One region of the Ferrimonas sp. YFM genome, then DNA from elsewhere that is predicted to be linked to it. Evidence: riboswitches for the same ligand, from Rfam matches in the RefSeq annotation. Region 1 holds a riboswitch; the other holds the start of a gene.

Region 1 (7,909 bases):
GCCCTGCCCTTCTCCCCGGGCCAGCAGGTGAGCGACGGTGTCTCCCTGGTGGCCCTGGAAGCGGCGGAGGAGTAATGAACCAAGCAAAAATCGTCGAGGTAGGCCCCAGAGACGGCCTGCAAAACGAAGCCGGGGTCACCCTGGCGCAGCGCATCGCCCTGGTGGATGCCCTGAGCCAGACTGGCCTCAAAGAGATCGAAGCGGGCAGCTTCGTCTCCCCCAAGTGGGTGCCTCAGATGGCGGACGCCGACCAGCTGTTCAGCCGCATCAACCGCCAACCGGGGGTGCGGTACAGCGCCCTGACCCCCAATCTCCGTGGCCTGGAGTCGGCCCTGAGCGTAGGGGTGGACGGGGTGGCGGTGTTTGGCGCCGCCTCCGAGAGCTTCAGTCAGCGTAACATCAACTGCTCCGTGGCCGAGTCCCTGGAGCGCTTCCAGCCGGTGATGGCCGCCGCCCGGGAAGCCAATGTGCCGGTGCGTGGCTACGTCTCCTGCGTGCTCGGTTGTCCCTATGAGGGCGACATTGAGGTGGCCAAGGTGGTGGAAGTGGCCCAGACCCTGTATCAGATGGGCTGCTACGAGATCTCCCTGGGGGACACCATAGGCGTGGGCACCCCGGCCAAGGCCAAAGCCATGGTGGCGGCGGTGGCCCAACAGGTGCCGGTCTCGGCCCTGGCCCTGCACTTCCACGACACCTATGGCCAGGCCCTGGCCAATGTACTGGCCTGCCTGGAGCTGGGGATCACCACCTTCGACAGTGCCGTAGCCGGCCTGGGGGGCTGCCCCTATGCCGCCGGTGCCTCCGGTAACCTGGCTAGCGAGGATCTGGTCTATATGTTGGAAGGGATGGGGATCGACACCGGGGTCAACCTGGACGCCCTGGTGCTGGCAGGCGCGCAGATCTGCCGCAGCCTGAATAAAGCCCCCACCAGCCGGGTGGCTCAGGCCTGGCTGGCCAAACACAAGGAGAAGCAGGGATGAGTAACAGCCCATTGTGGCAACCGTCACAGGCGCGGCGCAGTGCCACCCAGATGGAGCAGTTCCGCGAAGACCTGAATAGGGATCTGGGGCTGAACCTGACCGACTATGACCAGTTGCATCGTTGGAGCGTCGACCACCCCGGCCTCTTCTGGCGGGAGATCTGGCAGCGATTCGGTGTTCAGGGCACCGTGGGTGAGACCCTGCTGGCCGACGCCGACAAGATGCCGGGGGCACGCTTTTTCCCCGAAGCCAGGCTTAACTTCGCCGAAAACCTGTTGCGTTACCGGGATGACCGCATCGCCCTGGTCTACCGGGACGAAGCCAGCAACCGGGTCGCCCTCTCCTACAATGAGCTCTATCATGAGGTGGCCAGACTGGCCGCCCACCTGCGTGGCCTGGGAGTCGAATCCGGGGACCGAGTCGCCGCCTTTATGCCCAACCGCATCGAGACCGTGGTGACCATGCTGGCAGCGGCCAGCCTGGGCGCCACCTTCAGCTCCTGCTCACCGGACTTCGGCTTCAACGGCGTACTGGACCGATTCGGCCAGATCCGTCCCAAGGTCCTCATCGGCGCCAGCGGCTACCGCTACAACGGCAAGGTGATCGACTGCAGCGACAAACTGACCCAGATAGCCGAGGCCATCGACTCCCTGGAGCAACTCATCGTGGTGCCCGCCTTCGATAACACCGCAGAAGTGGACTCCCCGTTGGCCCTGGCCTGGAGTCAGGCCCTGGACAACGAGGCCCGCTCGCTGAAGTTTGAGCCCCTGCCCTTCGACCACCCTCTGTATGTACTCTACTCCTCCGGCACCACAGGCAAACCCAAGTGCATCGTCCACGGCGCCGGCGGCACCCTGCTGCAACACCTCAAGGAGCACCGGCTGCACACCGACCTGCACCGGGAGGATGTGCTGTTCTACTTCACCACCTGCGGCTGGATGATGTGGAACTGGCTGGTCAGCGGCCTGGCGGTGGGCGCCACTCTGGTGCTGTACGACGGCAGTCCCTTCGCCCCGGGTCCCGAAGTGCTGTGGCAACTGACCGAGCAGGAGGAGGTGAGCATCTTTGGCACCAGTGCCAAGTATATAGCCGCCCTGGAGAAGGCGGAGTACTTCCCCGCCCGTCACCACAGGCTGGACAACCTCAAGGCCCTGCTGTCTACCGGTTCTCCCCTGGCCCATGAAGGCTTCGACTTTATCTATAAGGAGATAAAGCAGGAGCTGTGCCTCAGTTCCATCTCGGGCGGTACCGACATCGTCTCCTGCTTTGCCCTGGGGAACCCGGCCAAGCCGGTCTACCGGGGACAGCTTCAGTGCCTGGGGTTGGGGATGAAGGTCCAGGTGTTTGACGAGCAGGGACAGGCACTCCAGGGTGAAAAGGGCGAGTTGGTGTGCACCGCTCCCTTCCCTTCTATGCCTGTGGGCTTCTGGGGGGACGAGGACGGCACTCGCTATCACGATGCCTACTTCGCCCGCTTCGACAATGTCTGGGCCCATGGCGACTACGCCGAAACCACCCCACAAGGGGGCCTCATCATCCATGGTCGCAGCGATGCGGTGCTCAATCCCGGCGGGGTGCGCATCGGCACCGCGGAGATCTACCGCCAGGTGGAAAAGGTGGAGCAGGTACTGGAGAGTCTGGCCATAGGTCAGCAGTGGCAGGATGACGTTCGAGTGGTGTTGTTCGTGGTGCTTAAGAGTGGATTACAGTTGGACGACACGCTGAAGCACACCATTTGCCGCACCATCCGCGCCAACACCACCCCCCGTCATGTGCCGGCGAAGATCGTCCAGGTGTCAGAACTGCCCAAAACTTTGTCTGGCAAGCTGGTGGAGCTGGCAGTGCGAAAAGTGGTGCATGGAGAGGCGGTCAACAACACCGACGCCCTCGCCAACCCGGACTCACTGAAACAGTTCGTCAACATCCCAGATCTGACCAGTTAACACCAAAAACGCGGCCATTACCTGAACTTAACAGGGATGGCCGCACTTTTCCTATTACCATCAAAAACTTACACACTTAGTTAAGCTCAAAATGAACAAAATTAGGGGGTAAAGCAATCATAACTTAAAATGCTTTTTTAATAAAAACATCTGATAAAGCCCCTCTTAAATCAACCGCTTAAAGTTGCAAATGAAAAGTGTGAACTGCTACCTAAGCTGATCTATTGCGCAAATTCGTTACCGCATGTTAGATTCCGCGCCCAGATAGTTATCAAAATTTGACTAAGATTCACTAACAAGACGAAATTAGTTTTTTTAACTCGGAAGGTGCCATGCCAGTTTTAATGCGGGACTTTGATTCCATCGATATACGGCTGCTGATCGTCTTCCGCGCCGTGGTCTTTACCGGGAGCTTGAGCAAGGCCGCTCGCAAGCTTTCCGTAACCCCAAGCGCAGTCAGCCAGTCACTGTCCAAGCTGAGTAAATATTTCAGCCATCCCCTGTTCACCCGTACCAGCAACGGTCTGGAGCCTACCGACTTCGCCATGGAACTCTATGGCTACGTCAACTCCGCCCTGGACCTGCTCCAGGACGGCGTGGAAAGCCTGAGCGACTTCGACGCCGCCAACAGCAAGCGTCGCTTCCGCATCGCCGCCAACCACATCCTGGACCTCATCGTGCTTCACCCCCTGGCACGCCGGGTTGAGACCTTCAACAACCAGTTGAAGATCACCGTCAACAACCTGGTTGAAGAGGAATCCAAGATCATCGACAGCCTGCAGATCGACAACAACGATCTCTGCCTGGTGGCCCTGAAAGTGGACATGAAGTCCATCATTCAGGAGAAGCTGCTGGAGGAGGAGATGGTGGTCCTGGGCTGCAGAAACAACCCGCTCACCAAAGAGGTGATCGACATGGACACCTACCTGTCCCAGCGTCACGTCCGTTACGCCGTGGGCCAGATCGGTTACAAGATGGGTAACGCCCTGAACCTGGGCTATGTGGATGAGCGTGAGGTGTTCCTGGACACCAACAACCCTTTCAATGCCATGATGATGGCTCAGGAGAGCGACTCACTGGTCACAGTGTCACGCTGGCTGTGGGAGAAGTATGGCCGTCAATTCGATCTGGCCGAGGTCAAGACCTCCTTCGACATCCCCAAGGTGCCTCTGTACCTGACCTACCTGAAGAAGATGGAAGACAGCAAGGCCAACCGTTGGCTGCGTGATCAGGTCAAAGAGACCCTTAGCAAGATTCGCTGATCTCTCCGCAGGAAAGGACTCCTGCCCTCCCCTCCCGAAACACCGCCACTTTATTCTCTCTCAGCAAGCAGCAGAAAAAGAAACAGCAGCCGAAGCTGCCGTATCTCATTGCGTCTGATGCTCAGTCCCAGGCCAGTTCCCGGTAGTGGGTCCGGCACATGGAAACATAGCTGTCATTGCCACCGATATGCACCTGATCGCCATTGCGAACCGGCTTGCCTTCCCCATCCATGCGGACCACCATGTTGGCCTTGCGGCCACAGTGGCAAATGGTTTTCAGCTCCACCAGCTTGTCCGCCCAGGCCAACAGGTAATGGGAGCCCTCGAACAGCTCACCCTGAAAATCGGTACGCAGGCCGTAACAGAGTACCGGGATATCCATCTTGTCCACCAGATAGGTCAATTGACGTACCTGCTCCTTGGTGAGGAACTGACACTCATCAACCAACAGGCAGTTGACCTGCTGCTGCTCATTGCGCTCCAGAACCATGGTCAGGAGATCATCCTCACGACGGTAGATCAGCGCATCTGAAGAGAGGCCGATACGGGAGGTCACCTTGCCCACCCCGTAGCGATCATCCAGACCGGCGGTCATCACCAGCACCTCCATGCCGCGCTCGCGATAGTTATAAGCGGACTGCAGCAAAGAGGTGGATTTTCCGGCATTCATGGCCGAATAGTAGAAGTAGAGTTGAGCCAAAATTCTTCCCCCTGAAAAATTCTCGGACAGTCTAACCAAAAGGCCGGATCCGGACCAGAGTTAACCGCCTGAAACTGTGCGCCGGCTCGACGCTCTCTGCATAAAGAAAGCCCCGCTAAGCGGGGCTCATTTAACGTTACTCGGTGACCGCCGTCGTCCTGTTCGGCGCGCACAGGCGTCTGAGCACTAAGACCACCAGCAACAGGCCCAGGGTGGCCGTGGCAAAGCCCAGCACCACCGACCCGGTCATCCCCAGCACCAGGTAGCCCGCCAGGGAGATCACCGCCGTCAGCACCGCATAGGGCAACTGAGTGGTGACGTGGTCGATGTGGTGACAACCCGCTCCGGTGGAGGAGAGGATGGTGGTATCTGAGATGGGCGAGCAGTGATCACCGAATACCGCCCCGGCCAGCACCGAGGAGAGCATGGGCAGCATCAGTGCCAGATCCACCGCTTCCGCCATATTGGCGGCGATGGGCAGCATGATGGCGAAGGTGCCCCAGCTGGTGCCGGTGGCGAATGCGGCAAACCCGCTGAGGACAAACAGCAGCGCCGGCAAAGACCAGGCGGGCAGGTTGCCCTGGGCCAGGGAGGCCATGTACTCACCGGTGTTGAGATCGCTGATGATACCGGCAATGGTCCAGGCAAACAGCAGGATATAAATAGCAGGCAACATCGACTTGGTGCCGCTGATCACCGCCTTCACCATATAGCCCACGGGCACACCCTGCATCAGGCTGAACATCAGGGTGAAGATCACCCCGGCCAGGCCGGAGTAGAACAGGGACCAGGCCACATCGGTGTTTTCGAAGGCGCCGATCAGGCTGAAGGCTTTACCGTCGGCGGCCAGGGCCTGATTACCGGAGAACAGCATCAGGGCGACGGTGATGGCGATCAAAAAGCCGATGGGCGCCACCAGCCCGGCCACCCGACCGTTGTCCGCTTCCGGCAGATCCAGCTCCTCACCGGGGGGCACGCCGCGGGACTCCTCCCACAACTGACCGGCACGGGCACGCTGCTCGGCCCGGGCCAGGGCACCGAAGTCCAGGCCAAAGTAGACCACCGCCAGCAGCAGCAGGAAGGCGAAGATGGCGTAGAAGTTCATGGGCACCATCTGAATAAAGGCACTCAGGTAGCCGATCTCCGTCATGCCGTGGGTGGTGAGCAGGCCACCGATCAGGGCGATGATGTACGCTCCCCAGGAGGAGATGGGGGAGATCACGCAGATGGGCGCCGAGGTGGAGTCGATGCAGTAGGCCAGCTTCTCCCGGGACACCTTGTAATGATCGGTCACCGGCCGGGCCACGGAGCCCACCACCAGGGTATTGAAGTAGTCATCGATGAAAATCACCACGCCCAGCGCCATGGTCATCAGCTTGGCATCCCGCCCGGAGCGAATCCGCTTGCGGGCCCAGGCGGCAAAGGCCCGGGTCGCGCCGGAGACGGAGATCAGGGCGGTCATGATCCCCAGCAACACCAGAAATCCCAGGGTGTAGAGGTTCCAGGCGGCAGGCGCGCCATCGTCCCACACCAGGGTCAGGGCCCGGCCGGAGAGCTCGGACAGCGCCGTCATGGGCGCAAAGTCCACCAGCATCAGGGTGCCCAGCAGAATACCCAGCCCGAGGGAGAGCAACACCTTGCGGGTCATGATCGCCATCCCAATGGCAACCAGGGGAGGCAGAAGAGAGAGTGCCGAATCGGCGTAACTAATTAAGGCCATCGTTATCTTATCGTTGTGGATTAGCGATGGAGGCAACTGACACGACTGTGCGTCGAGGGAGGGATATGCAGAGAATAGAAACCCACCGTCCTTTCAGTAGCGCTCCATAGTAAAAAAGCATCCGAGCTCCTCTCGGAATTTACTATGGCAGTGCTGCTCCTGTTAAAAGCAGCCCCAGCGGCCAGGGATGATGCCCTGCCCACTTCGGCATCGACTCCTTTCCACCGGCGTCGTCGGGTATCAACCTCGACCGGCGTACTGATAGGCGATGCGCCTCTACCTAAATCGGTACTCGCAAAAAGCGAAGGCGGCATTCTAACCGCAAGTGTCCCTCACTTGTCCGGCAGATGCCGCCATAATGTGAGTTAAATCACATTTATAACAGTTCTGTGAGCTTAGGAACAGCCTCAAACAGGTCTGCTTCCAGGCCATAATCGGCAATCTGGAATATAGGCGCGTCCGGGTCCTTGTTGATCGCCACGATCACCTTGGACTCTTTCATCCCCGCCAGGTGCTGAATGGCACCGGAGATCCCCACGGCGATGTAGAGATCCGGGGCAACGATCTTGCCTGTCTGACCCACCTGCAGATCGTTGGCCACGAAGCCTGCGTCTACGGCTGCCCTGGATGCGCCGATGGCGGCACCCAGCTTGTCCGCCAGCTGTTCGATCAGGGCAAAGTTCTCACCGCTGCCCAGTCCACGGCCTCCGGAGATCACCACCCGCGCCGCACCCAGTTCAGGGCGCTCGGACTCAACCAGTTCCTCGCCGACAAACTGGGTCAACTCGCTCGACTTGACGCTGTCCAGGGCATGAATTTCCGCCGGTGCCTGCTCAGCCACCGCATCGAAGGCACTGGTCCTGATGGTCAGTACCTTCTTCTCATCCAGGCTCTGCACCGTCGCCAGGGCATTGCCCGCATAGATGGGACGGACGAAGGTATCGTCAGACTCGATGGCAATGACATCGGAGTGCTGTGCCACGTCCAGCAGGGCCGCAACCCGGGGCAACATATCCTTACCCTTGGCGCTGGCTGCCGCCAGAATGTGGCTGTAATCAGCGGCCAGTTCCAGCACCAGGTCGGCCACAGGCTCCGCCATCTGGTGGGCGTAGGCCGCGTTATCCGCCACCAGTACCTTGGTGATGCCGGCGAGCTTGGCGCCCTGCTCTGCGGCGGTCGCGGCGTTGTCGCTGGCCACCAGCAGATGAAGGTCCTGCCCCAGTGCCGATGCGGCACCCACCACCTTGGCACAATCGGCACTCAGGCCCTGCTTATCTACTTCTGCAATAATGAGGATCGCCATT
Region 2 (7,909 bases), 200 kb from region 1:
TTGACGTCGATGCCCAGTGATGCGGCCAGCCCCTGCAGGGGCAACAGCAGCTCTCCTCTGTAGAGGTAGACCGGAAGCTGATCGGTCAGCTGCACCCCTCTGGCGTGCAGGGTGAAGGGCCGAAGATTCTGATTGGGAAGGTCTATCTCTTGGGTGAAGGCGCCAACGCTGTAACAACTCAGCAACCCTGACAGGAATAGGCTAACAACTCGCATCAAACCAACTACGTTCGGTATATAACTGCCGGCGATGATAGCACCATTCATTCAGATTCATGGGTGTAAAACCAATAATTTACAATGGTGAAATTGTCCCTCTGTGATAACCTGTTTCCCTTAGGATGTGATGAGTTAGATGGAGTGTACGCATGACGGACGCAAGTACCGCTTCGCTGGATCTGCAGACCCTGGATGCCTATTGTGCTGCCATTGGCGCGGCGACCCTGCTAAAGAGTGTGGTGGTGTTTGAGCAGATGGCGCCCGAGTATCTGCAAACCATGGCCGCCGCCATGCAGAGCAAGGACAAGCCTCTGTTATGCAGCGAAGCCCATAAATTGAAGGGAGCCGCAGGCTCCGTGGGCCTGAAACGGATTCAGGAGTTGTCTCAGCAACTCCAGTGTGGCGATCTGCCTCAGTGGCAGGAGGGTCATGAGCAGTGGTATCAGCAGATTGAGCGACACCTGGAAGAGGATGTGGCCAGCCTCAAGCAGTACCTGAGCCAACGCAGTTAATCTGAGACACAAAAAAAGCCGCTGGAAAGCGGCTTTTTTTATGGCTGGGCCTTACTGGTTTTCCAGCTGGCCACAGAAGCGGTAACCTTCGCCGTGAATGGTGGCGATGATCTCCGGAGTCTCCGGGTGGCTCTCGAAGTGCTTGCGGATTCGACGGATGGTCACATCCACGGTGCGGTCGTGGGGCTTGAGCTCACGGCCGGTCATCTTCATCAGCAGGTCCGCACGGGAGAGGATCTTGCCTGGGTTCTCAACGAAGTGCAGCATGGCACGGAACTCACTGCGAGGCAGCTTGAAGGGTTCGCCACTGGGGCTGACCAGAGAACGGCTGTTGATCTCCAGGGACCAGCCATTGAACAGGTAGTGCTCCACCTGAGGCTTCTCTTCCGGTGCCTTGCTGGAACTGACGATGCGGTTCAGCAGGTTGCGGGCACGGATGGTCAGCTCCCGAGGGTTGAACGGCTTGGTGATGTAGTCATCGGCACCGATCTCCAGGCCGAGAATCTTATCAACTTCGTTGTCACGACCGGTGAGGAACATCAGGGCGATGTTGTTGTTCTCGCGCAGTTCGCGAGCCAGCAGCAGGCCGTTTTTACCCGGCAGGTTGATGTCCATGATCACCAGGTTAACCTTGTGCGCCTTGAGCACGTCGTGCATCTCGTCGCCATCTACGGCCTCGGATACCAGGTATCCTTCTGCTTCAAAAATACTTTTCAGTGTGTTTCGAGTGACGGCTTCGTCCTCGACAATCAAGATATGTGGATTTTGCATGATCAGCTACCTAAAGCCCATTTTAAACCAACCGTCCTGAACGGAGTCACTCTCCATTCGGGACAAGAATGCCTATGCAAATTCCTTTTCGGCGTGTAATAGCCCGATGCGCCAGCATTGGGGGAGCAGGACGAATTGGGATTCGCTCTGTTCATTTGAAGTTCCCAAAATACCGTATTTTGGCTCAAATGTTATCCGCAAATGTTAACAGAATCCGATTTCTGCCGACCGTGTCACATTTTGTGAAACTCACGGATGATTTTTGTTTCGGTCTGTCAGACCGAACGCCTAAAGGTGTCTGTAATGATAGACGAATTACAGTATTGTGCCCCGGCGGTAACGGCCCGGTGGCGGGGTGGGCCCGTTAAAACTGTGACCCGGCTTCCCGTAACGGGAGCTTAAGGGGTACATTACTTACTCAATCGTTTGACATTAAAACTGCATTAAGGTTTAGTGTCTGCAACCCTTTAGGTTTAGTTTTAACCAGACTCCCTGTCTGCAAGCTGAACCCAGGGCCAGAAGAGGTGCACTGCCCAGGCAGTTCCGGAGAGAGGGTCGGTCCTCTAAGACACGGAATCAGGGGGAGCAGTGCCGAGAGGGGGCCGGCGGCCGATCGCCACCCCTTCGGTCGATGGGGCTGAATCCCCATGACTGTCACCGTAAGATGTGGTGGAGAGCTTCTGGTCGCTTACGCCGTACCCTGCGTGTTGTCGATCCAGACTCTTCGAACAGTGATACAGGTTCGAAGTCATGAATAATCCTATACCTACCTTAACCGTCGCCAAGTTCGGCGGAACCTCAGTGGCCGACCTGACGGCGCTGAACCATTGTGCCGACATCATTCAGTCGGATCCTTCTGTTCGCCTGGTGGTGGTCAGTGCCGCCGCCGGCGTGACCAATCGCCTGGTGGAGCTGGCCTCCGGCAATCTGGACGAGTCCCGCCGACAGCTGTTGCTGAGAGAGGTGGCGGCCATCGAGTACGCCATGCTCGATCGTCTGGAGAATCCCGCCACCATTGCCGCCGAGCTCGATGGCTACCTGACCGAGATGGACCGGCTCTCCAAGGCCCTGAGTGACCAGCCCGGCTGCGCCGAGTCCATGGATAGGCTGCTCTCCATGGGGGAGCGCTGCTCCTCGCTGATGATGACCCAACTGCTCAGTCAGCGTGGGGTGGCTGCCCGCAACTTCGATGCCTGCCAGGTGATGCGCACCGATGACCACTTTGGCCGTGCCACACCGGAGATCGGCGCCATTGGCCGGCTGGCCGCAGAGAAGCTGGCGCCCTTGCTGGCGTCCCAGGTGGTGGTGACCCAGGGGTTCATCGGCAGCGACAGTGCCGGACGGGTGACCACCCTGGGACGGGGTGGATCGGACTTCAGCGCCGCCCTGATGGCGGAAGGGCTGGGGGCACAGACCCTGGCGATCTGGACCGATGTGGACGGCATCTACAGTTGTGACCCCAGAGTGGTGTCGGACGCCCGCCCCATCGAGGAGCTGAGTTTTAATGAGGCGGCAGAGATGGCCACCTTTGGCTCCAAGGTTCTGCACCCGGCCACCATACTGCCGGCGGTGCGCAGCGGCACCTCCGTGTTTGTCGGTTCCACCCGGGCGCCGGAGAACGGCGGTACCTGGATTCGCAATCGCTGCGACAGTAAGCCGGTGTTTCGCGCCCTGAGTCTGCGGCGTCAGCAAACCCTGCTGACCTGCCACAGCCTGAATATGCTCCATGCCCAGGGCTTCCTGGCGGAGCTGTTTGCCATCCTCGCCCGTCACCGCATCTCAGTGGATCTGATCACCACCTCCGAGGTGTCGGTAGCCCTGACTCTGGATCAGACCGGCTCGGATTCCAGCGGTCGTGCACTGATCTCCGACGCCCTGCTGGAGGAGCTCTCTCCCCTGTGTCGGGTGGAGGTGGAGCAGGATCTGGCCCTGGTGGCGGTGATCGGCAATCACATCGCCCATACCGCAGGCATCGGTCTCAAGGTGCTGGAGGCGATGTCAGGCAGCAATGTGCGGATGATTTGCCAGGGCGCCAGTGCCCATAATCTCTGCTTCCTGGTGAAGGGGGAGGAGGGGGAGGCCGTGGTCAGGCGGCTGCACCGGAGTCTGTTGCCAGCCTAAGCGGCAAGCCGGTATGAGGGACAAAAAAAGGGGAGCCAGACGGCTCCCCTTTTCAGTTCAGGTTTGGCTTAGGCCAGCTTACGGCGACGCAGCAGCGCCAGGCCGGAGAGGGCCAGGGCCAGGAAGCCGAAGCTGGAGGAGTCGCTGTCTCCGCCCTGAGCTTTGGTCATGGTGATCACCACTTCGCCCTTGTTGCTTTCAAGCTCACCGTCGCTGGCGACCACGCTGAAGGTGGCTTGCTTGCCGGCGCCGTCGGCGGGCAGGGTGAACTGGACGCGGCCACCGTTGGTGCTGAAGGAGACGGCGTCACCACCGGTCTGTTCAACGCTCCAGCTGAGGCTGTCTCCGTCCACGTCGCTGCTGATGCTGCTCAGTTCCAGGAACAGGTTGGTGCGGGCGGCACCGGAGAGCTCGGTGGTTTCGGCAACCACGGGGGCATCGTTTACCGCGGCAACGTTCAGCATCACCTTGGCTTCACCCGCAGGCAGGTCACCATCGGTCAGGGTGTAGCTGAAGCTGTCACTGCCGTTGAAGTCCTTGTTGGGGGTGTAGGTGAAGGTGCCGTCGTCCGCCAGGGTCAGGGTGCCGTTGGCTGGCTCAGACTTGATGGCTGGCGTCAGGTCACCGGTGCTCTCAACGCTGAACTGGCGTACGGCCATCTGCTCAATGCCACCGGCAGCGGCGGTCAGCTCAACCACCTTGGTGGCGCTGTCGCTGTCGTTGTCGGTCACGGTGAACTCCATGGCGGCGTCTTCGGTGACGGCGATGCTGTCATCGGCCGCGGCGCCAGTCTCATCCAGCATCAGGTCGAAGCTGAAATCGATGTTGCCACCGGCCAGGCCGGATACACCGTACAGATCGTCGGCTGCAGGGGTGGTGCCAGCACCATCGAAGTGCAGGTTCACACCGGCAGAAGCGTTGCTGTTCTCGGCGCCGATGGTCAGATCCGCAGGCAGGCTGTCCACCTTGAGGTACTGATACAGAACCGCTTCGTCTTCGGTCAGGCTGATCCACACCTGGAAGGTGTAGCTGTTGTCGGAGCTGTCGCCGTACACCTTGGCGTCGGCCCACTCAACCACCAGCCAGTCGGGGCCGGAGGCACCAACGATGCTCCAGTAGACGTTACCGCCACCGGCGGTGTCGGCATCGCCACCCTTAAGATCCAGATCGGTCCAGAAGGGCGCCAGGATGTTGTTCGGTTGGTTGGCGTCGGGCAACTGGCGGTTCAGCCAGGTGCCTGAGGTGTTGCCACCGCCTACCAGCACGATGCCGTTGGTGGACACGGTCACATAGTCGTACTCCTGACCCAGGTACTTGAACTTCAGGTCAGCGACCGACAGATCCAGGTTGAAGGCGGACTCGTCACAGCTGCCGGAACAGGCGGCCGGGCGGCCTGCGGCGCTGGGGCTGTAGGCCAGGCCGCCGTCGATCTTATTGATCAGCACCTGAGGCTTGCCCAGGTTACCGGCCCAGGTGATGGTGCCGTTGTCTTCGTCCACGTTGTAGCTGGTGGTGGCGGCGCGGGCGCCGTCCAGCTTGGCGGAATCTTCCACCATAGAGGTGCCCTGAGGCAGCTTGGCGGTGATGGTTACCAGCTGGTCTTCACTGAAGTCGGCGTTTTCGAAGTGGGTATCGATGCTCACCGACTGATCCGAGGTGGTGCCTTCGGCGGTCACCGCAATGTTGCTGCCGGTGGCGTCCATGTTCTGGATCACCAGAGGCAGGTGGGCCTGATCGTCGTTGATGCGTACTTGGCCAAACAGCCAGTCGCCCTGCTGGGCCAGGCTGCCGTCGACGGTGAAGCCAATCTTGGCACTGCCACCTCCGGCCAGGGTGATGGCGTCTACGTCGAAGTCGATGTCGGCGCCGCTCAGAGAGCCACTGAGGTAGTAGGTCTTCTCGTCGCTGCCCGCATCGCGCTTGTCATAGATGTGAAACTCAAACTCACACTCCTTCACACAGGCGGCGTCCACCAGAGAGGGTTTGGAGAAGGTGATCTCGGCCTGGATGGCATCGGCTACTTCCAGACGACCGGCACCGGCGTCGAAGGCGTCAGCGGTGGTCACGGCATCATCTTTGCGCAGGCCGGAATCCTTGGTGGAGGAGGTCAGGGCGGTCTTGATGTCTACTGCGGACCAGTCCGGGTGAGCCTGTTTCATCAGGGCGGCGGCGCCGGCCACATGGGGGCTGGCCATGGAGGTACCACTGATGGCGGCGAAGGTGGCACCGTCGCTGCCCGGATCATCAGGAGACCAGGCGGAGAGGATGTCGGTGCCCGGGGCAGCCAGATCCGGCTTGAGGATGCTGGAGTCGCCGTTGGGGCCTCGGGATGAGGTGCCGGACTGGATGTCGGCGTAGTCGGGGTTAACCAGAGCCTGGGTGGCCTGGCCAACGGTCAGGTTGATGGCGCTGTCGCCGGCGCCTTCGATGGCGGCGACCACGGCGGTGCCGTCGGCCTGATCAATCATCACCGCGGGGATGGTGCCATCGTCCATGGACATGGTGATGGGCTGTCCGGCGCGGTTGTTGTAGACCACAAGGCCAATGGCGCCGGCTTCGGCTGCGTTGTTGGCCTTGTCGCTGAAGGCGCAACTGCCGCGGCTGATGACGGCGATGGAGTCTTTGAATGCGTCGGCTTCGAAGGGCGCGCACCCTTCGAAGTTGTCTGCGTCTACATGGAGCGCGGCCTTGGCGGGACCGGTCAGGTCACCGTCCAGATCTGCCAGGCGAGCCTCGCCGGTGCCTTCTACGGAAACCGCATCGCTGACGGAGCCAATGGATACCGGCTTGGCGAAGAAGCGGCCGTGGGTAAAGTTGGCCACGGACAGGCCGGACTCGATGCAGGAGGGGCAGCCGATGGACTGAGCGCCCTGGGTGCCGCTGTTACCCGCTGAGGTGGAGACCAGGATGCCGGCGGCTTCCGCGGCTTCAAACGCTTCCACGTAGGGGCTGAAGGCCGGGTTGGAGCCGGCACCGCCGCCCCAGGAGTTGTTGATGACGTCGGCGCCATCTTTCACGGCCATCTCCAGGGCTTCCAGCAACATGATGTTGGAACCCGAACCGCCGTGGATGTCATCGGCGGGGGCAAACAGCGCCTTGTATACCATCAGGTAGGCGCCTGGGGCCACACCGGAGATCTCGGTGTCGACACCGGAATAGGTGGCGCTGATGACGTTACCCACTGCGGTACCCGCAACGTGGGTGCCGTGGCCGCCATAGCCCAGAGGGCTCATGTGCTCGTCGGGAGCCACATCGAAAGTGGGGGTGGAATAGCGGGCAACAATCAGTTTGTTGTTGCAGAAATCCTCGGCGGTGGCGCAGTAGTCGTCCTCGGGACGGTCCCACTCCAGCTCATCGAAGTTGGCGCCGGAGAACATCGGGTGTTCCGGGCGGATACCGGAGTCGATGATGGCGACCTTGATTCCCTTACCGGCTTCGGATACGCCGCCCATCAGTTCCCAGGCTTGTGGGGCATGGATCAGGGCGCGGGAGGTATCCATCTGGGTGGTGTAGATGGCGTGGTCATAGACGGCCGCCACTCCGGGCATCGCCAGCAGCTTTTCCTTGGTCAGGCCCTGACCGGAGACACTGACGCCGTTGAACAGGGTATCAAACTGACGCTCTACCTTGGCGCCCATGCTGGCGGCCTGCTGAGCAAAGCTTTGACGCTTCTGCTTCAGGTAGCTGGCGTAGTCCTGCACCTTGGGGCTGGACAGGTTCAGCTTGTTGCGCTTGTCGCGGATGGAGTCGGTGGCGACGAAACCGGCCACGCCGCCTGAGTAGGTGGCGATGGGGGCATCGGTCAATTTTACCAGGAAGCGGGGCTGCTGTTCCTGGTTGTAGTTGCGTTGTGCTGGTGCATAAAAATTCTCAATCGGAGCTTCGAGAGCAATCCCTTGATCTCTTAAGTCCGAGGCGAGAGCTGACCCTGAGGCCAGCAGGGCGCCCACTGCGATCGCAATACGAGTTTTCATTCTTGTTGATTCCCTGATTTTATTAGAGTTGGCTACTTAACTTCCTAAAGCCTTTCGTCTTTTTTGACGAATCCTACTTTCTATCAGGAGTCACTGGTGATTGCGAACGACCTCGTCAGAGAAATCTGCTGCGATTTCTTTCTGGATTAGAATGTTAGTGTTGTGTTTATGGGGTTATCTGGCGGTGAATGGGCTGCTGAAGGGAAAGCAGAGTCTCAGTTGACTGAATTTGCTCAATGCTTTGAATTTTATGCACTAATAGCTCGTGGAGTGCGTCAATGTTGTGGGTCAGGATCTTGGTGAAGATGCTGTA

The links. Region 1 has a riboswitch for lysine ahead of QUE41_RS16835 (Na+/H+ antiporter NhaC family protein). Riboswitches for the same ligand answer to the same signal wherever they lie in the genome.
Region 2: another riboswitch for lysine. It lies ahead of lysC (lysine-sensitive aspartokinase 3); the one in region 1 lies ahead of QUE41_RS16835 (Na+/H+ antiporter NhaC family protein).

Annotation. Positions count from the first base shown of each region.
Region 1 covers NZ_AP027368.1:3,645,728-3,653,636, forward strand. The annotation lists gene QUE41_RS16810 (acetyl/propionyl/methylcrotonyl-CoA carboxylase subunit alpha) at 1-75, shown strand, start outside; gene QUE41_RS16815 (hydroxymethylglutaryl-CoA lyase) at 75-980, shown strand; gene QUE41_RS16820 (acetoacetate--CoA ligase) at 977-2,923, shown strand; gene QUE41_RS16825 (LysR family transcriptional regulator) at 3,256-4,185, shown strand; gene QUE41_RS16830 (thymidine kinase) at 4,307-4,885, opposite strand; gene QUE41_RS16835 (Na+/H+ antiporter NhaC family protein) at 5,022-6,605, opposite strand; lysine riboswitch at 6,695-6,892, opposite strand; gene QUE41_RS16840 (electron transfer flavoprotein subunit alpha/FixB family protein) at 6,982-7,908, opposite strand; gene QUE41_RS16845 (electron transfer flavoprotein subunit beta/FixA family protein) at 7,908-7,909, opposite strand, start outside.
Region 2 covers NZ_AP027368.1:3,845,873-3,853,781, reverse strand. The annotation lists gene QUE41_RS17765 (SPOR domain-containing protein) at 1-215, opposite strand, end outside; gene QUE41_RS17760 (Hpt domain-containing protein) at 368-730, shown strand; gene arcA (two-component system response regulator ArcA) at 782-1,501, opposite strand; lysine riboswitch at 2,013-2,189, shown strand; gene lysC (lysine-sensitive aspartokinase 3) at 2,252-3,622, shown strand; gene QUE41_RS17745 (S8 family serine peptidase) at 3,691-7,596, opposite strand; gene asnC (transcriptional regulator AsnC) at 7,763-7,909, opposite strand, start outside.